Regions from separate parts of the Novosphingobium sp. G106 genome, predicted to be linked through region 1. Evidence: riboswitches for the same ligand, from Rfam matches in the RefSeq annotation. Region 1 holds a riboswitch; each other region holds the start of a gene.

Region 1 (7,668 bases):
GAAGACGCGCGCTGGTCGGTCGTCGTGCCGGTGTTCAACGAGCGGGATTTCCTGCCCCGTACCCTGCTTTCGCTGGCCCGGCAGACGGTTCCTTTCACGCTGATCGTCGTGGACAACGGGTCGACCGACGGCTGCATCGCAGCAGCGCGGGTGCTGGCGACCGAGCATGGGCTCGATGCCCTCTTCCTCGAAGAGCCGACGCCGGGGCAAGTCCATGCCCTGAAGCGCGGTATCGCGGCGGCGAGCGGCGAATTCGTCGCGATCTGCGACGCCGATACCTGGTATCCGCCGCATTACCTCGAGCGTGCCGGCCAGGTGTTCGGCGCGCGGGGGCAGCGCTGCGTTGCCGTTGCTGCGTGCAATCCTTCGGCCGACCGCGGCCTGGGCAAACGGCTGACTATCCTGCACCGCCTGATCGTCTCGCAGCTGCTGTACTGGCAGAACCACACGAGCGGCGCGTGTCAGACTTTCCGGCTGTCTGCACTGCGCGCTGCGGGCGGCTACGACGGCCGGCTCTGGCCCTATGTGCTCAAGGACCACGAGTTGATGAACCGGGTGCTGCGGCTGGGTACGCAGGCCTATGACCGGGCGTTGTGGTGCGTTCCTTCAGCGCGGCGGCATGACCGCTCGGGCGTGCGCTGGACGCTGGGCGAACGGTTGCTCTACCACGTCACGCCCTATCGATGGCAGCGGGCCCTGTTCCATCGCTTCCTTGCGCCGCGGTTTGCAGCCCGCGGGCTTCGCGACACGGCGCTGCGCGCACAGCCGTGGCGCAAGGCGGCCTAGTCGAGCAATTGCCGCGCCGCGCCGATGACCTGGGCGATGAGCGCGGGCTTTTCGATAAATACGCCGCCCTGGACGAGACGGCCGGGCGCGGGCGGGTTGGCGGAAACGTAGATCACCGGGATTGCGGGATCGGCTTCGCGCGCCTTGGAGGCGAGATCCCAGCCGGTCAGCGTGCCGCTCAATCTGATATCGGTGACCAGCAAGTCGATCCGCGCTTGGCCACGGAGCAGAGCGAGCGCGTCCTCAGCCGATGCTGCTTCCAGAACAGCGCAGTTCTCATCCTCGAAGCCCGTAGCGAGTTCCATCCGCACGAGCCATTCATCCTCGACAATCAGAACAGTGCGTGCCGAAAGTCCATTCACCCAAGCCCCCGCAGGTCCGTCCTGTAAATCCGATTCGAATTGAAACTAATCTGGCGTTCGATCGTTCCCGCTTCGAAGATCATTTTGTGCGAGGCCGTTGGGGGGATGATGGGACAGTTGCTGCAGAGCGATGCTCGATCGAACGGTGACGCTGCTGCAGCACAGGATTCCGATATTCCCGTACACCTCTTTCGCCTGCTGAACGCCGGGCGGCCCGCGCCGCAGAGTTCCTTCTTGCCGATCGCGCAAGATTTGCCGATCGCGGTATATATCACCGATTCAGACGGCTTCGTGGTCTATCACAATGCTGCTGCCACGGCGCTCTGGGGCCGTGACCCGGGGCCGGGCGAGGTGCGCTGGTGCGGTTCGAAGGCGTTGTTCAACCGCGACCATGTGCCGCTGGCGCACGCGGATTCGCCGATGGCGCAAGTCGGGTGCAACGGCTTCGGCGCAGCGAGCGAGATCATAGCCCAGCGGCAGGACGGCAAGCGCTATACCTTCGTGCCGCATTCGACGGCGTTGACCGACGCGGCGGGCTGCGTCGTCGGCGCGATTCACCTGATCCTCGACGTTAGCGACCGCGACCGCAGCGAGCAGGAAACGCAGCGGCTCGCCGCGATCGTCGAAAGCTCGGACGATGCGATCATCTCCAAGCAGCTCGACGGCACGATTACCAGCTGGAACCGGGCGGCCGAACGACTGTTCGGCTATACCGCCGACGAGATCATCGGCGAGTCTGTCATGATGCTGATCCCCGATGAGCGCCACAGCGAGGAAGCCGAGATCATCGGGCGGATCCGCCGCGGTGAACGGCTGGAGCATTTCGAGACCCAGCGCCGCCACAAGTCCGGCGCCCTGATCGATATCTCGCTTACGGTCTCACCGATCAAGCGCAGCAGCGACGGCACGATCGTCGGCGCCTCGAAGATCGCGCGCGATATTTCCCAGAAGAAGCATGCCGAGGATCTGCTGCAACAGCAGTCCGAGCGGCTCGAGACCTTGAACCGGGTTTCGCGGATCATTTCGCAGGATCTCGATCTCGACCGCATCGTCCAGGCCGTGACCGACGAAGCCACTGCGGTCAGCGGCGCGCAGTTCGGCGCCTTCTTCTACAACGTCATCGACGCCGCGGGCGAAACCTACTTCCTCTATTCGCTGTCGGGCGTCCCGCGAGAAGCCTTCGACAAGTTCGGCATGCCCCGCAACACGGCGGTCTTCGCGCCGACTTTCGGGGGCGAGGGCGTGGTGCGCTCGGCCGATATCCGCAAGGATCCGCGCTACGGAAAGAACAAGCCGCACTACGGCATGCCCGCCGGACATCTGCCGGTGGTCAGCTACCTCGCGGTGCCGGTGATCTCATCCTCGGGTGAGGTGATCGGCGGCCTGTTCTTCGGCCATGCGGAGCCCGACCGGTTTGCCCCCGAGACCGAAGCCTTGATCACTGCGATCGCCGGGCAGGCGGCGGTCGCGATCGACAACGCCCGGTTGCACAGCGCCGCGCAGAACGAGATCGCCCAGCGCAAGAAGGCCGAAGACGCCCGCGAGTTGCTGCTTCACGAGGTCAAACATCGGGTCAAGAACACCCTGGCGACGATCCAGGCACTCGCCACGCAAACGCTGAAAGGCGTTCCGGCCGCGGAAAAGGATGCCTTCATCAGCCGGCTCCACGCGCTCTCGGACGCGCACGACCTGCTGACGCTCAGCGACTGGCAGGACATCGGGATTACTTCGCTTGTCGGCAAGACGCTCAAGCCCTTCTCCCAAAAGGGCGAGGCGCGCGTGGCCTGCGACGGGCCAGATGTAGGGCTGTCGGCGAACAAGGCGCTGCTGCTGACCATGGTGCTCCACGAACTGGGCACCAATGCGGTCAAATATGGGGCGCTGTCGGTCGAGCAGGGGCGGGTTGCGATCGATTGGCAGATGGCCGTCGCCGAAAGGCCGACATTGCGGCTGGAATGGCGCGAGAGGGGTGGTCCGCCGACGGCGGCGCCCAATCATCGTGGCTTCGGCTCGCGGATGATTGCTTCCGCGCTCCACGGCAGCGACGGCCATGTCGAGTTCGACTACCGGCCCGAAGGCCTGCGTGTCGCCCTCGACATGGTCCTCTAGGGCTGTCTCAGAACTTCACGCGGACGCCGGCATAGGCGCCGGTGCCGGGCGTCGCATAGCTGAAGACTTCCTCGTAGTTCTCGTCGAACAGGTTCTCGACGCGGCCGAACAGCGTCACGTTGTCGGTCAGCCTGTATTCGGCGTTGAGATTGACCAGGGCATAGTCCTTGAGCGTCACGTTGACCGGCACGAAGCTCGGATCGGTGAAGGCGACATCCTGCTGCTTGCCGTTGTAGCGTACCGTGACCGTTCCCGAGAACCGCTCGTCCGCGCTCGACCAGGTGGCGTTGAAGCTGCCGATATGCTTGGCCCGGCGCACTTCGACCGCGCCGTTCTCCTTGGCGTCGAGATAGGTATAGGCGGCGTCGATCCGCAGCTGAGGGAATGGCCGGGCGGCGAAGGTCACTTCGACGCCTTGCTGCTTCGACTTGGTCGTGCGGTTGCTCGGCGTGGCGGTGAAGTTCGGCGGCGGGAAGGTGGTGAAGATCTCGTCCGTCAGCCGGTCGTTGAAATAGGTCGCGCCGAGCGTCGCCACGTCGCCCAGCTTCTGCTCGATCCCGGCTTCCCAGCCCTCCGACTTCTCGGGCTTGAGGTTGGGGTTGCCAATATATTGGCCATTGACGAAACCGAAGAGCTCGAAATAGCCGGGGTTCTTGATCCCGGTGCCATAGGCCGCGTGGACCCGCGTGCCGGTGGGGAAGGCATAGCTTCCTTGCACGCGCCAGGTCGTCGTGTCGGCGAAGCGGTTGTTCCAGTCCTGGCGGATCGAGGCGCCGAGCGAGGCCGTGTCGTTGACGGTCAGCTCGTACTGGCCGACGAGGCCGATGTTGGTGGTGCTGCGCCGGCCCGTGAACGGGTCGAAAGGCGAGCCTGTCGACGGCGTGTTGTTCTGGAATTCCTCGCGCTCTGCATCGAGCGCGGCGGTCAGCTTGTGGACGACGCCTTCATCGCCGAAGCGCAGGCTCGATTCATAGGATCCCTTGTAGCGCCGGCCGTTGCTGCCGGTGTCGCGCACCGGGCCGGTATAGCCCTTGCGCGTGACGTCGACGTACTGGCCCGACAACGCATTGGTCCAGCGCCCGTCGAGCGCGGTGAGTTCGGCGCGGAGCAGCGCGTAGATGCTCGACTTGGTCGCACGCACGCCCGGGCTGTCGATGATGAAGCCGAACAGCGGGCTGGCCGGATTATCGTCGGGCAGGTCGATGTCGTAGTCGGTCCAGCTGTAGCGGGCGACGCCGGTCAGCTTGAAGTTCGGCGCCGGCGACCAGGTCAGCTTGGTGTTGATGCCGGCCGTTTCCGAACCGACGTCCCGCTTGCCGTTCCGCGCGACGGGCGTGCCATCGGTGCGGTAATAGCCGCCCGAGACGACGTAATCGAGCGTGTCGTTCGCGCCGGCGTAGCGCGCCGCGCCGTCGAAGGTGCCGAAGGTGCCGCCCTCTGCGCGGGCGGTGAAACCGGGCGCTTCCCTGCCGGTCAGCGTGATGTAATGGATCACGCCGCCGATCGCGTCCGAGCCGTAGAGCGAGCTTTGCTGGCCGCGCAGCACTTCGATGCGCACGGCGGGATCGGCGATCATGCCGTTGAGGTCGAATTCGCCGTTGAACGGATCGGATGCCTCGATCCCGTCGATCAGCATCAGCGTGTGGTTGGCCTCACTGCCGCGCAGGCGGACCTGGGTGAGACCGCCGATTGCACGGCTGACCGCGACGCCGGGTACGTCGCGCAGCACGTCGGAAACGACGCGCGTCTGGCGGGCGTCGATCGCGGCGTCGTCGAGCACCGTGACCGAGGCGCCGAGCTTGTCGATCGGGATGCCTTCGCCCGAGCGCGAGGCAGTGACGACGATGGTCTCGCCGGCTTCGTTGGTGGCCGACTGGTCGGGATTGGTCGCCGCGAATGCGGGCGTGGCCGCGCTCAGTGCGAGCAGCGAGAGATACTTGGTCTTCATCATGGGCTTTGGCCCCCCTGTATGCGCGAGCGTGGCGGGGGACTGCCGGGGCGCAATCGCCATCGGCCGACGTGTCGGCTGCGGACTGGCGCTTTCATGCCCGCGACCAACGCACCGAAGCGGACCCCGCCGCTTGGTTCGTCGCTCAGACGGAGATACCGTGCCGTGGCCAATCCCTGGGCCAAGGCAAGAGCGACCAGTGCGCCGGCCGGTCTCCTGGCTTGCGGGTTACGGCACGATGCACGACCTTCCCAGGCGCTGCCGTTTCGGCTCGGCCCAGTGGCGGCTCCTTCCTCCAAGGAGCCCTGTGCATCGCGCTATCCGCTTACAGTTGCAGGGACAGCCTCGGCTTTGGCGGGTAAATCCCGCCTACCGTGTTCCCGGATTAAGCCCCTTGCGGGGCACCGGCGCGATCTTTTCGGCCTTGGGAAAACCGGCTGGCCGGGGCGCGGCTTAGGCGCAATGGGCGCCTATGCCAATCCCCGGCAGCTTCGGCGTTGCTCTCCGGGAGAGCAGAGCCACTGCCGCCGTGGCAATGTCCGGGCGCTTTACCTCCCGACATGCCTGCCGCATCCTTCTGGGCAAAACAGAGAGAGGGACTGTGATGCTGAAGGGCGCCGAGCTCGATCTGCCCTATCTGACGATGGAGGAGGACGCCTTCGCCGTCGATCCCTTCCCGCATTTCGATCGCGCACGGGCGCAGCATCCCTGGCTGGCACGTTGGACGCTGGGCTATGTCGTCACCGACTACAAGGCGATGCGCGACCTGTTCGCCCAGGAAGGGCGGATGCGGATGATGTATGACGATATCGTCGCGATCATGGACGCCAAGGGCACGCCCTGGGGTGATTTCCGGCAGCGGCACATGCTCTCGATGGAAGGGGCGACGCACAAGCGCGTGCGCGACGTGCTGGCGCCGTCGTTCACCCCGCGCCAGGCGAACCAGCATCGTCCGCTGATGCAGCAGACGATCAACGAACTGCTCGATGAATGGGCACCCCGGCGCGCCTTCGATTTCGAGGAGTTCGCTTCCTATTTCCCGATTACCGTGATGTGCCGGCTGATCGGCGCCTCGCCTTCGGTGATCCCGGGGCTGCGTTCGGCGATGGAGGCCATCGGGCTTTCCACGTCGATGGACAAGCGCTGGCTGCCGGCGATGCAGGAAGGCGTCGTCACGATGGAGCGCTTCACCGACGACCTTATCGCCCAGCGCCGGGCCAATCCGCGTGACGGCGAGGAGCCGGACCTGCTCGACCTGCTGCTCCGCACCACGGCTGACGGTGGCCTAACCGACCGCGAGCTCGGCGATATCCTGATCTTCCTCTTCGTCGCGGGCTACGACACCTCGAAGAACATGCTGACCTTGACGATGCGGCTGCTGATCGACCGGCCCGAAGTCTATCGCCGCTGCGCCGAAGATCATGCCTTTGCGCGCAGCGTCGTCGAGGAGAGCTTTCGCTACGGTTCCACCACTTCGAACCAGCGCGTGCTCAACGAGGACATCGCATACCGCGACATAGTGCTGGAGAAGGACGCGATCGTCTGGTTCCCGCTGAGCATCGCGACGCACGATCAGCGCTATGCCGACCGTGCCGACAGCTTCGATCCGGAGCGCGAGCAGAAGAGCCCGCATATCGGTTTCGGCCTCGGCGCGCATATCTGCCTTGGCCAGTACATCGCCCGCGCGCAGATCCACGAAGGTCTGCACCTGATCGCGCAGCGCTTGGTCAATCCGCGCTCGCCCGGGCCTGAGGGCTACCGGCCGTTCCCCGGCACCTGGGGGCTGCGCGGCCTGCCGATCGCATTCGATCTGCCCGATTGAATATAAACCAAGCGTTTGCTACATGTCTGTCGAAAGCATCGTGGAGAGGACATGATCGACGTCGCCGAGCTCACCGACAGCACCAATCTGATCGGGAATCCGCAAGCGCTGCGCCAGCGCTATCTCGATGACGGCGTGGTCTTCCTGCGCGGGGTGATCGATCCCGAACTGATGGCCTGGGGCCGCGAAAAGTACCGCGAGGCGCTGACCGCCGAGGGGCTGATCGATCCCGCGATCGAGGCGCCGGTCTGGACCGGCAAGAAGACCGATACCTGGCGCCCTTGCGACGCGATCGGTACGACTGTCTGGCACGAGGTAGTCAAGCAGCCGCTGCTCAACGAGGTCATGCGCGACATCTTTGCCGACGATCCCGTGTGGATACCCATCGCCGCGCACCGTTCGGGCCTGCCGACGGGGCCAGTTGAGGAAGGGCAGGATATCTTCGCCGGCCGTCACCAGGACGGGTTCTACAACGAGGGCATGCTGTTCACGATCTGCTGGATGCCGGTGCGCGACGTGGCGATGGACCGTGGCAGCTTCGCGGTGGCGCCGGGCACGCATCACCGCGGCAGCCTGCACGACACTTCGCTGCCGGGCAACGCGATCCCGCGCGAGGCGATCGCCGAAGACGCCTGGCGCTC
Region 2 (7,668 bases), 3.4 Mb from region 1:
ACGCTCGCGGTCCTTGTGCGCTGCGCCACTGGCGTCAGCGAAGTCTGCCAGACCGTCGAGATGCAGGGCGCCGGTCACGGCCACCCAGAGCACCAGAGCCGCGAGCGCACCCAGCCATGGGTCGAGCAGCCCCCCTCCCCAGCCCCCCGCCGCGATAATCGCACCGACGATCAGGCCCACCGCCGGAAACCAGCGCATCGAGGCAGCGAAAGCGGCGTCATCGGCAGTCACTCGCGGTGTCGGCAGCCGCGTCAGGAACTGGATCGCGATGACTAGACCCCTCACGTCCGCAGCCCGGTGATTTGCGCCGACAGCGGATCGCTTAGCCAAACCTCCAAGGTCAGCAGCGCCGCATAGGGCAAGGCGACGGCCCAGGTGTTTCGTTCTCGCAGATCGCACAGGTGCGCCAAGGCCGCGCGCATGGCGCCGCCGTGCGTGACGATCAGTGTATCCCGCGGCGACAAGCGATCGAGCGCTCGGCCAACGCGCGCGACCAGTTGCGACCATGGCTCGCCGTCTGGCGGCGGATTGGCGTCGGGGTTCGCCTGGAACCGAGCCAATGCGGCCGGATCGATCTCTTCGGGCGCCAGGCCGTCCCAGGCGCCGAAATCGAGCTCGCGCCAGAGCGGATCTATCGTCACCGCCAGGCCCTTGCGGTGGCCGATTTCTTCGGCAGCGGCCTGTGCGCGGCTGAGGTTCGAGCAGACGATTGCCTCCACCTCAAGTGCCATCGCCCGGTCGATACAGTCCTGGATGCCCGCCGCGCTCGAGGGGCAATCGGTACGCCCCATCAGGCGGCCCGGGCGTTCGGGCTCGCCATGTCGCAGGAGATGGAGAGTAAACGGCGCCATCAGCCGCCCGCAACGCCGGCTTCGGCGAAAGTAGCCATCTCGGCATGGGCCGCCAGGGCCGAGCGGATCACATTGGCTGCGACTGCAGCGCCGCTGCCCTCGCCGAGCCGCATGCCGAGCTGGAGAAGCGGATCGAGGCCTAGATGCCCTAGCAGGCGGATGTGACCCGGCTCGGCCGAGCAGTGACCGGCGATGCAATGGTCGGTTATCCGCGGCGCCTGGGCCGCCAGCGGCGCCACGGCCGCGCAAGTGATGAAGCCGTCGAGCAGGACCGGAATACGCAATTGCCGCGCGCGAAGCACCGCGCCGACGATACCCGCGATCTCGCGCCCGCCAACCCGACGCAGCATCTCGAAGGCGGTCAACGGCCCATCGCGGTGGAAGGCTAGCGCCTGGTCGACCACCGCAACCTTGCGTGCGATGCCAGCGCTGTCCACACCTGTCCCAGGCCCCACCCACTCGCTGCCGTCGCCGCCGAAGCTGCGCGCGCAAAGCGCCGCCGCCGCCGTCGTGTTGCCGATCCCCATCTCGCCAACGACGAGCAGGTCGAGGCCGGGCTCGACGCTGGCCGCGCCTGCCTCCAGCGCAGCGAGGCAGTCCGCTTCGGTCATCGCCGGGGCGACGGTGAAGTCTTCCGTCGGCCGATCGAGATCGAGCGCCACGATCTTGAGCTCGAGCCCGGCCGCCCGCGCCAGCGCATTAATCGCGGCCCCGCCGGCCTCGAAGTTCGCCACCATCTGCGCGGTGACATCGGCCGGATAGGCGCTGACCCCCTTCGCCGCGACGCCGTGGTTGCCGGCGAAGACGACTACGCGCGCGCGGTCGATCCGGGGGCGCTCGCGGTTTTGCCAGCCCGCGAAGAACAGCGCGATATCCTCCAGCCGGCCCAGCGAGCCGGGCGGCTTGGTCAGCTGTCCCTGCCGCGCGCGGGCCATTTCGATGGCCGACTGCCCCGGCTGCGACAGTTCGTTCAAAGCCGCGTCGAGCGCCGCCGCGGTCGGGAACACGCTCATTCCTCCACCACGAAGCCGGCCGGCGGCGTGCGCGTAATGAAATGGCCTTTCACGCCCTGCGGCCATTGCTTGAAAGGAACGCGGCCATGCTCGCTGGCGGCGTAGTGGACCGCATAGTCGAGGATGGCCCGCGCGGCCTCGTCATCCGGCGTGAAGCGGCCCATGACATAGCCCACCTTGTCCGGCGCGCGCAGATGGACCGTGCAGAAGTCGGTGCAGGCGAAGAGGCACGGCATCTCCTGCACCGCAACGCCGTCATAGCGCGTGTCCGATGCCTTCACCGCCCGCAGTGCCGCGACCAGCAAGGTGCCCCCGCGTTGGCCGCCCGCATCCTCACGCGCATCCCCAGAGAAGCGGCAGGTGTTGCAGGCGACCACGGCTGGCCCATCGTCCACGCGCTTGAGCATCAGAAGCGTCCTCTTATACCGGCATAGATGCTGCGGCCGAGCGTGCCGTAGCGGTAGGCGGTCATGTACTTCTCGTCGAACAGGTTCTCGGCGCGGGCGAAGAAGCGCACCGCGTCGCTCAGCTTGTACTCGGCGCGCAGGTCGACCAGCGTATAGGCAGCGAGCAGCGTCGTATTGGCGGCATTGTCATAGCTCTTGCCCGACCAGCGCACAGCCGCGCCGGTGGTGAGGCCGAATGCCCAGTCATAGCTGATCGAACCGTTGGCCTCGTTACGCGGCCGCCGCGGCAGCCACTTGCCGAAGGTGGCAGTGCCCGCCGAGCGATCGTCGGAAACAGTCCAGCTATAATTGCCGTCGAGGTTGAGCCTGCCAAGCGTAAGCGACCCCTGCGCCTCGATCCCGTGAGCCTCCGCGCGCGCGACGTTCGAGTAGTAACCGGTCCGCCGCGTCGTCGTGCTGCCGGGGACGAAGCAGAGCGGCACAGTCGAGGCCGCCGTGCAGCTGTTGAAGATGATCTGGCCCGTGGTCTTCCGCTCGAAATAGGAGGCGCCGAAGGCCAACTTGCCGTCGAACAGGCGTTGCTCTGCCCCTGCTTCCCAGCCCTTGGCCTGTTCGGGATCGAGCGCCGCGTTGCCGAATTCGGAGAACAATTGGTAGAGCGTCGGTGCCTTGAAGCCCTCGCCATAGCTGGCGCGCAGCAGAGTGCCCGTGGGCAGTCGCCAGACCCCGCCCGCGGCGAACAGCGTCTTGCCGCCATAACGATCGTGATCGTCGTAGCGCAGGCCGGCGTTGAGCGTCAGGCCCGCGATCGGCTCGGCCGCGATCTGGCCATAGACGCTGGTGATCTCCACTTGCCCACGCGTCGGGGCCGGCACCGGCGTCGCCAGCGAGGCTGCCGGCGAGACGCTGCGGAAGCGCGAGCGCTCGTTCTCGGCGCCGGCAAGCAGCGTCCAGCCTTCGGCGATGGCGAAGCTGCCCTGATATTCGAACCGCCGGTTCTTTCCGGCCGCATCGAAGCTCTGCGGCCGCGCGCGGGTGGGATTGAAGCTGTCGCGGTCGGTATCGGTGTAGGCATAGGCGACGCGGTTGCGGAACCGTCCGTCGAGCAGGTCGAAGTTCAGGCCCGCGTAGCCGACGAATTCCTTGTTGAGCGAGTAGTCGAGCGAATCCGCAGTCGTGCTGTCGATCTCTACCCGCGACTTCGCGTAGTAACCGCGCAGGTCGACAGAAATACCTTGCGCCAAGTCGAGCACGGCCCGGCCGCTGACGTTGCGGTTGGTATTGCCGTCGGCCTCCTTGCCGCCGAAGGCCGGCGAGATCGCCGAGATGCCGTCGGTGGTGAAGGCCTGGCCGCCGATGCGCCAGGCGAGCGGCCCGGTCTTGCCGCCGATCGCCGCACGGGCGCTGACCGTCTCGCGCGAGCCGGCCTCGAGGTCGAAGCTGCCTTCGAGCGTCTTGGTCGGCATGGCAGTGACCACGTTGACCACGCCGCCGATCGCCTGGCTGCCCCAGAGGATCGACTGCGGCCCGCGCAGCACCTCGATGCGCGAGGCATCACCGACCAGCAGGTTGGCAAAGTTGTAGCCGCCGCCGGTCGACGAGGGATCGTTGAGCTTGACCCCGTCGATCACCACCACGGTCTGGTCGGACTCGGCACCGCGGATGCGCAGCGAGGTCGCCGTGCCATAGCCGCCGTTGCGCGACACACTGATCCCCGGGGTGCGCAGCAGGAGTTCGGTCACGCCGATGTCCTGGCTGCGGTCGATCGCCGTCTTGTCGAGCACGGTGACCGAGGCCGGCACCTGATCGAGCGGCGTCGCAAAGCGCGTCGCGGTCACCAGAATGCCGCCTGCATCGGTGTCAGCCACCGTGCTGGTGGAAGCGGCGGCATCGGGCGCCGGCGCCTCTTGCGGTGCTTCCTCGGCATGGGCCGTCGAGTAGGCAGCGGTCGAGAGAAGGAAAGTGGAAAACAGAACGGACTTCAACATCGCAATGGGTACCCCATGACAAGGGACCACGCGCTTGGGAGATTCCGCACCCGGCGGGCACGACACATCTCCCGCACAAACGCGGTCCAGACATGTCGTCACTCGGGTTTACCCCCGTCCGCTCGGCACACCCTGTCCGCGCGAAGGACGACCGCGACGGGCAGGTCTCCTGGCTCGCGGGTCAATGCCGGTTCGCGCCGCCTTCTCAGGACCGTGAGATCCCAATGGCATGTGGCGCGATGGCTCGCCGCTTACAGTTGCAGGGGCAGCCGGGGTCTTGAACCCCGTTCCCTTTTCATCCCCGTCTCCGGGGAACCTGTCGCAGCCGCGCCCCTAGTCGACGTGCTGAACTGCGTCAATGCGGGGCGGGTGATCGTCCGGCCGCCATCTTGTTTCGCTGAAGGCGCAAGGTAAGGAGGCGACCATGGCCGTTCCCCACCTCCTCCGCCGCACCGGACTGCTGGCGTCGCTGACCGCCCTGGCGATGGCCGGCGCGGCGAGCTGGGCCTCGTCCGGGACGGTGCAGCGACAGCCGGCCAACGCGCGACCGCAGCGAATCGTCTCGCTCAATCTCTGCGCCGACCAGCTGCTGCTCGCGCTGGCCGACCGCAACCAGATCGCCGGGCTCACGCGCAATGCCAACAAGCCCGAGATGTCCGCCGTGGCGGCCAGGACCGGCGGCCTGCGCATTCTCGGCACCTCGGCCGAGGAAATCCTCGCGATCCGGCCGGATCTGGTGCTCGGCATGCCCGCCAGGCGCAGCGCCGCGATCGCGGTGCTGAAGGACCAGCACTATCGCATGATCGACCTCAAGAGCGCCGATACGCTGGACGACATCTTCGCCGCGATCCGCACGACTGCCGCTGCGGTCGGTCATCCCGAGCGCGGCGAGGCGATGATCGCGCAGATGCAGCGCGACCTCGCCGTCATCCCCAAGGTCGGCCGCGGCAAGGTCGCCGCCTATTACCAGCGGCGCGGCTATCTGACCGGCACCGGTACCTTGGTCGACGACCTGATGACGCGCCTGGGTTTCGTCAACCTGGCGGCCAAGCTCGACAAGTCGCCGCTGTCGCAGATGTCGCTCGAGGAGATGGTGGCGTCCCGGCCCGACTACCTCATCGTCGAGAGCGCAACCGAGCGCGTCAGCGACCAGGGCACCGAAATGCTCCACCACCCGGCGCTGAACGGAATTCCGCGGCTCAGCATTCCGCAGGCGTGGACCGTCTGCGGCGGCCCCGCCTACGTCCAGGCGGCGCGCAGCCTCGCACAGCAGCTAGAGCGGCACCGGGGCGGGCGCATCACCGCTCGCTGACGTGGACGCGCCAGTCCTGCCGCGCCTGCCAGCCCCGGCGCTCCAGTTCGGGGACCTCATGCTGCGCCACCGGATAGCCCACGCATAGCAGCGCGATGAAATGCCAGTTCGCCGGCGCGCCGAGCAGTTCGGCAACGAAACCGGGTTCGAGGATCGACACCCAGCCCAGGCCGATGCCGCGGCTCTGCGCAGTCAGCCACATCGTGTGGATCGCGAGCACGGTCGAATAGCGCAGGGCCTCGGGCATCGTCGCGATTCCCAGCGCGTGCCCCTCGTCGGGGCTTTCATCGGAGAACACTGCGACGATCTCGGGTGCCTCGCGCAGGCCATGAAGCTTGAGCGAGGCATAGAGCGCACCGCGCTCGCCCGTTCCGTAACGCGCGCCGGCCTGCTGCGCCGCCGCATCGACATGATCGGCCAGAGCGGTGCGCAAGGCCGGCGTCCGGACGCGCAGGAAGCGCCAGGGCTGCGCATTGCCGACCGACGGCGCGAGCTGGGCGCAAGCGAACAAGTGCTCCATTTCGGTTTCGGGCACCGGATCGGTACGAAAATGGCGAACGTCGCGGCGCCAGCGCAGCAGTGCTTCCAGATGGGCGCCGGGCTGCTCCTGGGTCAAAACTCGATGCCAGGCTGCGCCTTGACCCCCTGCTCGCGGAACGGGTGCTTGATCAGGGTCATCTCGGTGACAAGATCGGCCGCGTCGATCAGTGCCTGCGGCGCATTGCGCCCTGTGACGACGACGTGGGTCATCTCGGGCTTGGCCGCGAGCACTTCGAGCACTTCGTCGAGAGGCAGATAGTCGTAGCGCAGAACGATGTTGAGCTCGTCGGCCAGGACCATGTGATAGCTCGGATCGGCGATCATCCGCTTGACCTCTTCCCAGGCGATGCGCGCCAGGGCGATGTCGCGCGCGCGGTCCTGGGTGTTCCAGGTGAAGCCTTCGCCCATCGGCTCGAACTCGATCTGGTTCGGGAAGGCATCGAATACCACCTTCTCGCCCGTGGTCATCGCGCCTTTGACGAACTGGACCACGCCGACCTTCTTGCCGTGGCCGATCGCGCGCACGACCATGCCGAGTGCGGCCGTGGTCTTGCCCTTGCCCTTGCCCGTGTTGACGATCAGCAGGCCCTTCTCGATCGTCTTGCCCGCCATGATCCGGTCGTGCGCGGCCTGCTTCTTCTTCATCTTCTCGGCGTGCTGTTCGTCGGTGCGTTCGGCCATGGTCATTCTCCGGCTAGGTCTGCGAGCAAAGCGCCCGCGCTGTTCGATCTGGGTTTCCACAGGCCGCGCTCGAGCGCCTCGGCGAGGCGGGCAGCGGTCTCGCGCAGCGCGGCCGGGTTCACCTCGGCCATGAAGGCGCGGACTTTCTCGTCCTCGATGAAGGCGGCGTGGACGGCGTCGAAATGATGATCGCGCACGGCGTGGGTCGTCGCGGCGAAAGCGAAGAGATAGTCGACCGAGGCGGCGATCTCGAAGGCGCCCTTGTAGCCGTGGCGCATGACGCCGGCGATCCATTTGGGATTGGTTACGCGGGCGCGGACGACGCGGCCGATCTCGTCCTCCAGCGTGCGGATCACCGGACGTTCCGGGCGGCTATGATCGTTGTGATAGGCGCGCGGCCGCTTGCCCGACAGATGCTCGACCGCCGAAGCGATACCGCCTTCGAACTGGTAGTAGTCGTCGCTGTCGAGCAGGTCGTGCTCGCGGTTGTCCTGGTTCTGCACGACGGCATCGGACTGGATCAGCCGCTCGGCGAAGAGACCGCGCTCGGCGTCTCCTTCGACGCCCGAGCCGTAAGCGTAGGAGCCCCAGTCGAGATAGACGTTCGCCAGATCGGCGCGGTCCTGCCAGATCTTCTCATCGATCATCGCCTGGAGGCCTGCACCATAGGCCCCCGGTTTCGACCCGAACACGCGGTAGCCGGCACGGAGAGCGGCGGATTTAGCATCGCTGCCTTCCGCGATCAGTCGTTCCGCTTCGGCGCGGTGACGGGCCGCGGCGGGATTGTCTTCCTCAGGTTCCTCCAGTGCCATGACCGCGCGCGCGGCGGAATCGAGCAGGTCGATCTGTTCGGGAAAGGCATCGCGGAAGAAGCCC
Region 3 (7,668 bases), 3.3 Mb from region 1:
CCTGGAGACCAACAAGACGGCGCGTGACATCGAGGCGCCCGCCTCGGGCACGCTCGTCCACAAGGCGCCGGCCGGTGAGACCTATGACGTGGGTACGGAGATCGGCGAGATTGTCTGATCCGAAAAGCGGCTGCCGAAGGCGGCTGTAAAAATGACTGAGGCCGGGTCAGCGAATGCTGGCCCGGCCTTCAGTGTTTCTCCAGATGCCTTCAGGTCAGTGGCGCCGCGCAGTCGCCATGGGGAACTCCGCTCGCGCCGGAACGAAATTGCCCACCGGAATTTCCCGGGGCAGCGGGCCGTGACCGCGCATCAGTTGCTCGAGCAGTCGCTCGCCCAGCGGCCAGTCGCCAAGAGCGCTGTCGGCGTTGATATGGCCGACTGCGCCGGCATCGGCGAAACGGCTGCCCCAGTCGCGCGCCAGCGAGATCGCGCTGCGCTGGCTGCAATAGGAATCGTCCTGGCTCGCCACGACGACGCTGGGGAAGGGCAACTCGGAGCGCGGGCAGGCGGAGAAGCGCGAAAGCCTCGGATCTAGGCCAGGACGGTCGACGTCGGGCGGGGCGACAAGCAGGGCGCCGATGACGTTGGTGTCGGGACCGGGCCGTTCGTATTCGGCCCACCAGGCTACGGTCATGCAGCCCAGGCTATGCGCGACGAGCACGACCGGCCGGTCGGCACGATGGATCGCGAGGTTGAGCTTGTTGACCCAGGTATTGCGGTGCGGGTCGTCCCACATGCCCAGCTCGACGCGGTGAACATTGGCGCGTTTGCGTTCCCAGTGGGTCTGCCAATGGTCCGGACCGCTATCGTTGAGTCCGGGAATGAGCAGGATCAGGGGCTCCTGATCGTCATGCTTTCGCGTGTTTTCAACATGGTAGGCCATGGTCGTAACTCCTGAGAGGACAGGCTGGCCGGTCGACTCGGAATACGTCCCGACAGGTCTCTACATAATTCAACCATTTTAATAGACAATAGAATTGCGTCGCAAGGACGGCCTGCTGCGCCGGAATGAATTTGGTTGCGATAGAGAGTGTCTGCCGTCGGGATCGGCGGTGAAATCGGAACGTGGCGGCAGCAGGCGCTTAACCAAGGAAAATTTTCGCGGGGCAGCAAAAAATGGAGCTCCGGATTCCATGGCATGGCGGGGTCTTAACCAAGCAGCTTCTTTCCGAAGTGCATGCCTGGCCGACAAGGAGATTGCCGTGCTGAACGATATTCTGTTCTTCGCGAGCGTAGTGACCTTTTCGGCGGCGGCGATCCTCGGGTACTGGCAGCTGCTTCGCGCCGAAGCCGAAGGGCTCGAGGAACCGGTTGCCGTTGGCACTGAACCCGAGCTTTTGCCGGAGCCGGTGCCCGCGACTGTCTAACGAGCCAGCGATTCGATGTCATCCGCGCCCTAACAGCGCCTTCCGGGCGCAGGCGGCGCTATTTCATCATCAGCATGATGCCCCAGCTCAGCCCCGTTCCGGCGATGAACAGCGGCCAGGACCAGGCCACGTAGTGGCCCTGAACCGCGAACTCGTGAATGTTGAGGAAGCCCCCAGTCGACTGGCCGGCCCAAATCGTGCCGGACACGACAAATGTCAGGATGGCCCCCAGCAGGATCGCCTTGAGCAGTGACATGACCATTCCCCCGTCAGAATGTAACTGGTGCTTTTACAGGCTTTTTCGATCCAGAAGATTAACCGGCGATCTTAGCCTGTGAAAGCCCCATCCGAAAAAGGTAACGGGGACTAAATGCTATGATTTTGTCGGGGATCCGTGCGACTGCGCGCGAATGATCCGATCGGCCAGGGCTCCGAAGCCTAGGCCGATCGCGGCCCAAAGCACGGCTTGAGTGCCCAGCGATGCGATCCGAAACGCCCAAAGGAGCGAGGCCGGGAAATCGGCGGGAACCTCGTCGATCACGGGGAGTGCCAGTTGGCTCAAGGCAATGCCGACGATGAAGGCCGCTGCTCCGCACAGCGATGCGTTGAAAGGATCCATGTACTCCCAGGCAACGCGTCTGATCTTCATCGCCAGCACGGCCATGGCAATCGAAAGTGCGATCAGGCCGAAATAGGCGGCAGTGCGCAGGCCTACCGTTTCATGCTGTCCGACCGCGGGCGGTGTCGGCGGATACTTGAGCGCGGGCACGATGACGATGAGCAGGAATGCTCCGGCCGCCAGCAGTAGCGCGAAGCTGCGCGGTCCGATCAGCGCCCAGCGGCCATAGCCGTAGGCGAAGACCAGCGCGAAGATGCCGCCGACCGCAGCGCCATAAAGTGCCATCGCCGTCAGCAATCCGGCCCCCTTCTGGGTATCGCGGCTGACCAGTTCAGGACCTTCGTCGGCATGATGCCCGGGATCATGGGCCGCGTGCATCGCTTCGAAGGCGATGGCTCGGTCCACATGCGGCTCGGCGAAAGTCCGTGCGAACAGGGTGGAGAGCAACGCCGCGAGCACGCCAACGAGCATGCCCCGCCACAGCAGGTCCTTGGTCATGTCAGGCCTTCCGCCGTTAGTGGCAGGGGAAGCCCAGCAGGTGGCGGCCGTCGTGCACGAATTCGTGGACGTACATGCCGTCGAATAGGGAGAAGGCGCCTTGCTCGGTGCTGACGAAATAGAGGAAGATCGTCGCGATCAGCAGGCCGAACACCGCCCAGGGCAGGATTTCCTCGACCGGAATCGTCGTCGTGCCGGCCACGGGCACGAAAGTGTCGTCGAAATAGGCGGCAGTCGCCATCGGTATCACTCCGCTCGGGCTAGCGCGGCCCGTCGTTGAACATGATCCGGGGAAAGGTCTGACTCTCGACTGCCGGAGGCATCGTCGATAACAGTGGCGCGACCGTGCCGGAATTGCACCGGCTTCTTTGCCCCGGTTCGCTTCCTCCCGAATAGGAGCGAACGAGCCGCGGCGTCAATCTCCCGCGGAGGTGTTTCCTGGCCACGCGCCTCAGACTGCTATGCTGCGGCGCGACCGCCGCGAGCCGGACGGCGGCATTTCCGCGCCGTGACGAGCCGCTCGACGAGGGAGGGCGACGCTTGGCCGCTGCGCGGGTTCTGGGCGGTCCTGTGCCGGCAATCGCCTTCGTCGCGCCCGACCCTGCAGCGCGCGAAACGGCCTCGTTGATGGGCGTCGCGGCTGAGGTCGAAACGATTCTCGCCGATAGCGACCACGGCGACTGGACGGGCCACAGCCTCATCGAACTGCAAGGCTCCGATCCGACCGGACTAGCGCTCTGGCTGGCCGAGCCTGCATCTGGCGCTCCTCGCGGCGAAACACTTGTGGCAGTCGCAGCGCGGGTCGGGCCGTGGCTCGACCGGATCGCCGAAACCGAGGCCACGGTGCTGGCAATCACCCATCCCGCGGTGATCCGCGCGGCAATCGCCCATGCGCTGGGATGCCCGCTCGAGACCACGCTCAACATCGATATCGCGCCGCTTTCCGAGACTTCGCTCTCGTTCAATCGCCGCTGGCGGTTGCAGGGCCTGACCGCCGGATAGCCAAACGGCTTGCGCAGATCGCCGCACCTGTCTAACCAGCCGCCGTCCATGCAGCGGTTCGACCGCGGTGGGCAATGATCGCGCCGGTGCCTCGCAAGAGGCTTAAAATGGGAACGCGGTGAGGGCGGCAGGCGCAATCCTGTCCTCCGAATCCGAGGCTGTCCCTGCAACTGTAAGCGGCGAGCGCGATGTACATGTGCGGCCGGGCAGACAGCCCCGAGCCGCCAGCCACTGGGCCGGACGCTAACTCCTGCGAGGCCTGGGAAGGCCGTGCATCAAGCTATGACCCGCGAGCCAGGAGACCTGCCGGCGTCTGGTCGCTCTTGCCTTGGTCCAGGGGATGGCCGCGGCACGGTGTACTCCGTCTGAGCGACGAACGAGCGGCAGGGGCCGCATCGGAGACGTGCGACGGTCGCCCAGGCGTCCGGCCGCTGCGCGTGCCGACCGTTCGCGAACGGCACGCCCCCGCCCGACGTCGACTGACGCCGATGGGGTAACTCCGAATGAAGAATACGTTTTCCAGCATTTCCCGCATTGCTTTGGCTTGCACTCTGGCCGGCATTGCACCCGCGATGGCCCATGCCGACGACGCGGCCGATACTGCGGATCGCGACGCGGACAGCATCCTCGTCGTCGGCCAGCGCACGGCCGCGCTCGATACCACGCAGTCCACCGGCAGCCGGCTGGGCCTCTCGGTGCTCGAGACGCCGGCCTCAATCGCCATCGTCGACGGCGAGACGCTGCGCGCGCGCGGCGATCTCAGCATCCAGGATGCGGTGACGCGCGCGCCGGGCATCGTCAGCGTTGCCAATCCGGGCAACGGTGGCACCGCGCTTTCCGCGCGCGGCTTTGCCGGGCAGGGTTCGGTGCTGCAACTGATCGACGGCGTCCGACTTTTCCCGGTGGCGGGCACGATCACTTTCCCGACCGACCCCTGGATGGCCGACCGGATCGAAGTGCTGAGCGGCCCGGCTTCGGTACTCTACGGCCAGGGCGCGCTCGGAGGCGCGATCAACGTCGTCACGCGGCAGCCCAACACCGATCGCCTCCGTGCCCAGGCCGAGGTCGGCTATGGCTCGCAGAACAGCTTCCGCGCGGGCGCTGGCCTGGGTGGTCCGCTGGGCGACCTGTTCTCGTTCCGCGTGGATGGCTCCTATCGCCGCGCGGACGGCTACGTCGAGCGCGGCAAGTCGGAAAGCTACGCGCTGTCCGGTGCACTCCGCTTTGCACCCAGCGGCAGCTTCTCGCTCACGCTGCGCGACGACTATGGCAACCAGCGCCCGATGGAATATTTCGGTACGCCGCTGATCAACGGCAAGCTCGACACCTCGATCCGCAAGCGCAATTACAACGTTGCCGACGCCGACCTGCATTACCGTGACAACCGCACTACGCTCACGGCCGATTGGTCGCCGAGCGACACACTGACCTTCACCAACACCGCCTACCGCCTGACGAGCCGGCGCCTGTTCAAGGATCTGGAGTCTTATTGCTGGATCGGCGCCGACGGCTTCTGTCCCAACGGCTACAATTCCGATCCGGGAACGCCAGGTCTGATCTACCGCACCGACAATCTCGGCATCGATCACGACCAGACCCAAATCGGGGATCAGGGAAGCATCAAGCTCGAGACGCCTATCGGTAACGGGGTCAGCAACACCCTGGTTGCCGGCTTCGACGTGAATCTGGTTAAGCTGACCTATTCGAACGACTTCGGATCGGACCTGCAGGAAGACGAGGTCAACCCCCGCAACTTCAACCCGGGCCTGTTCTTCGATACCCAGGGCATCGCACCGCGCTTCCGCACGCGCACCAACGAATATGCCTTCTTCGCCGAGGATCGGCTGAAGCTGAACGACCAGATTTCGCTTGTCGGCGGGCTCCGTTACGAACACGACCGTGTCCGCCGCTGGACTCTCAACTACACCGGCAGCACGATCAGCAGCGAAACGCAGGTGCTCGACAAGAAGCTGAGCAACACGACCTGGCGCGTCGGCGCGATCTATCAGCCGACTTCCAACATCTCGCTCTACGGCCAATATTCGACCGGCGTCGATCCGCTCGGCACGCTGACGACCTATTCGACCGGGCAGGTCGCGTTCAGCAACGCGACGGGCAACCAGATCGAATTTGGCGTCAAGGCCAGCTTCCTGGGTGGGCGCGGTTCGGCGACGCTGGCGGCCTACCGCATCGTCAAGAACAACCTCCTGGCACAGAAGACCCTGACGAGCCCGATCGAGCAGGTCGGACAGCGCTCGGCCAAGGGTATCGAAGCCTCGGTGGCGATCGATCTGCCCGAGGGCTTCGGGATCGAGGCGAACGGCACGGTGCTCGATGCAAAGTACGACGACTTCATCAGCGGCGGCTTCAACTACAATGGCAAGACACCCGCCGGCATCGCCGAAATCGCGGGCAACCTGTCGCTGCGCTGGGATCCGATCGAAAAGCTCCAGGCACGGGCCAGCCTGCGCTATGTCGGCAAGCGCTATTCGGACGATGCCAACTTGTTCAAGGTGCCCGGCTATGCCGTGGTCGATGCCTCGCTGTCCTATGCGCTGATCGAAAACGTCGCGATCGACGTCCGCGTCTACAACCTGTTCGACAAGGCCTACGCGGTCACGACCTACAACGACGAGCAGTGGATCCTGGGGAGGCCGCGTTCGTTCGACGTGGCGCTGCGTGCCCGCTTCTAAGGCTCATACCAGAACAGCGCCGGGCCGTATGGTCCGGCGCTGGCTCTACCTGATCCATCGCTGGATCGGGATCGGCAGCTGCTTGCTGTTCGCGATCTGGTTCGTGTCGGGCCTGGTCATGATCTACGTGCCCTATCCGTCGCTGACCCGGGCAGAGCGGCTCGCGCATCTACAGCCGATCGATTGGTCGGCGGTGACCGCGCCGGCGCCGCAGCAGGCCGGCCTCCGCTCGATAGTGCTGGAGATGCGCGACGGGCACCCGGTCTGGCGGATCACGCCGTGGGAGGGCAAGCCAAGCGCCATTTCGGCCGAGGTCGGGCGGGCCATCGCGCCAGTTGATGCGGCAATGGCGCGTCGGGTTGCGGAAGGCTTCGGCCGCGCACACGTGAGCGCTCTCAAACAGATCGAACGTGATCAGTGGACCGTAGCGGGCGGGTTCGACAAGCATCGCCCTCTATGGAAAGCCTCGCTGGGCGATCCGGTCGGAAGCGAGATCTATGTCTCGTCGAGCACGGGTGATGTCGTCCAGGAAACCAGCCATAGCGAACGCGTGTGGAACTGGTTGGGTTCGGTACCTCACTGGATCTATCCGACGGTGCTGCGCCAGAATGGCGAGGCCTGGCGGCAAGTGGTGCTCTGGGTCTCGGGGCCCTGCATCGCGGCCGGCGTGACCGGTCTGTGGATCGGCATCCTGCGCACCCGCCTGGGGCGCCGCCGCTTCAAGGGCGGCCGCGTGACGCCCTATCACGGCTGGATGCTCTGGCATCATGTCGCCGGGCTGGTCGGCGGCCTGGCCTTGATCGCCTGGATATTCAGCGGTTGGCTGTCGGTCGATCCGGGACGCCTGTTTCGCAGCGACGGCATTTCTGACGCGGCGCTGCGTGACTATGCCGGGGATGCCGTGCCACCGACTGTCGACGGACTGAAAGCGGCAGGGGCCGTGCGCGTCGAAGCCATCTCCGCTGTGGGGCAGCCGTTGCTGCTGGTTTCGCGGGCTTCAGGCAAGCAACGGGTTCTCAACGGACGGACGTTTCAACCTTTCCGCATGCCGCAGGGCCGAATCGAGCAAGTCGCCGCGCGGCTGGTTCCTCATGCTCCGATCCTCGGCATCGACCATCTGACTGCGCCCGACGCCTACTGGTACGAAGCCGGTTCCCTGCCGCGCCTTCCCGTCACGCGGATACGGTTCGGCGATCCTGCGGCGACCTGGGTCCATATCGCGCCCGATACCGGCGAAGTGCTGGGCACGATCGACGCGAAAGGCCGCACCTATCGCTGGCTGTTCGACCTGCTGCACAAGTGGGACCTCAATGCGCTGACGCAGCGGCGCCCGCTCTGGGACGTCGTGCTGTGGAGCCTGTCACTGCTTGGCCTCGTCACCTCGATAAGCGGCGTCTGGCTTGGCTGGAAACGCCTGCTCCGTGACGGAAAATCGCGACACACCGACAGAATTCGAACAGGAGTAAAGACATGAGCAAGGTTCCGACGA

The links. Region 1 has a riboswitch for cobalamin ahead of KRR38_RS23445 (TonB-dependent receptor). Riboswitches for the same ligand answer to the same signal wherever they lie in the genome.
Region 2: it holds a riboswitch for cobalamin, as region 1 does, so the genes downstream of both, KRR38_RS07145 (TonB-dependent siderophore receptor) here and KRR38_RS23445 (TonB-dependent receptor) in region 1, are expected to answer to the same signal.
Region 3: it holds a riboswitch for cobalamin, as region 1 does, so the genes downstream of both, KRR38_RS07190 (CbtB-domain containing protein) here and KRR38_RS23445 (TonB-dependent receptor) in region 1, are expected to answer to the same signal.

The regions. Positions count from the first base shown of each region.
Region 1 is NZ_JAHOOZ010000001.1:4,854,037-4,861,704, forward strand. Features, by position in the region: gene KRR38_RS23430 (glycosyltransferase family 2 protein) at 1-786, shown strand, start outside; gene KRR38_RS23435 (response regulator) at 783-1,148, opposite strand; gene KRR38_RS23440 (PAS domain S-box protein) at 1,257-3,257, shown strand; gene KRR38_RS23445 (TonB-dependent receptor) at 3,265-5,208, opposite strand; cobalamin riboswitch at 5,394-5,629, opposite strand; gene KRR38_RS23450 (cytochrome P450) at 5,810-7,027, shown strand; gene KRR38_RS23455 (phytanoyl-CoA dioxygenase family protein) at 7,079-7,668, shown strand, end outside.
Region 2 is NZ_JAHOOZ010000001.1:1,496,411-1,504,078, forward strand. Features, by position in the region: gene KRR38_RS07125 (adenosylcobinamide-GDP ribazoletransferase) at 1-285, opposite strand, end outside; gene KRR38_RS07130 (histidine phosphatase family protein) at 282-851, opposite strand; gene cobT (nicotinate-nucleotide--dimethylbenzimidazole phosphoribosyltransferase) at 851-1,864, opposite strand; gene KRR38_RS07140 (DUF1636 domain-containing protein) at 1,861-2,271, opposite strand; gene KRR38_RS07145 (TonB-dependent siderophore receptor) at 2,271-4,259, opposite strand; cobalamin riboswitch at 4,401-4,594, opposite strand; gene KRR38_RS07150 (ABC transporter substrate-binding protein) at 4,684-5,571, shown strand; gene bluB (5,6-dimethylbenzimidazole synthase) at 5,558-6,187, opposite strand; gene cobO (cob(I)yrinic acid a,c-diamide adenosyltransferase) at 6,184-6,792, opposite strand; gene cobN (cobaltochelatase subunit CobN) at 6,795-7,668, opposite strand, start outside.
Region 3 is NZ_JAHOOZ010000001.1:1,507,952-1,515,619, reverse strand. Features, by position in the region: gene KRR38_RS07215 (lipoyl domain-containing protein) at 1-118, shown strand, start outside; gene KRR38_RS07210 (alpha/beta hydrolase) at 215-883, opposite strand; gene KRR38_RS07205 (hypothetical protein) at 978-1,367, shown strand; gene KRR38_RS07200 (hypothetical protein) at 1,426-1,623, opposite strand; gene KRR38_RS07195 (CbtA family protein) at 1,741-2,484, opposite strand; gene KRR38_RS07190 (CbtB-domain containing protein) at 2,501-2,725, opposite strand; cobalamin riboswitch at 2,759-2,887, opposite strand; gene KRR38_RS07185 (histidine phosphatase family protein) at 2,923-3,486, shown strand; cobalamin riboswitch at 3,554-3,812, shown strand; gene KRR38_RS07180 (TonB-dependent siderophore receptor) at 3,990-6,179, shown strand; gene KRR38_RS07175 (PepSY domain-containing protein) at 6,208-7,653, shown strand; gene cobW (cobalamin biosynthesis protein CobW) at 7,650-7,668, shown strand, end outside.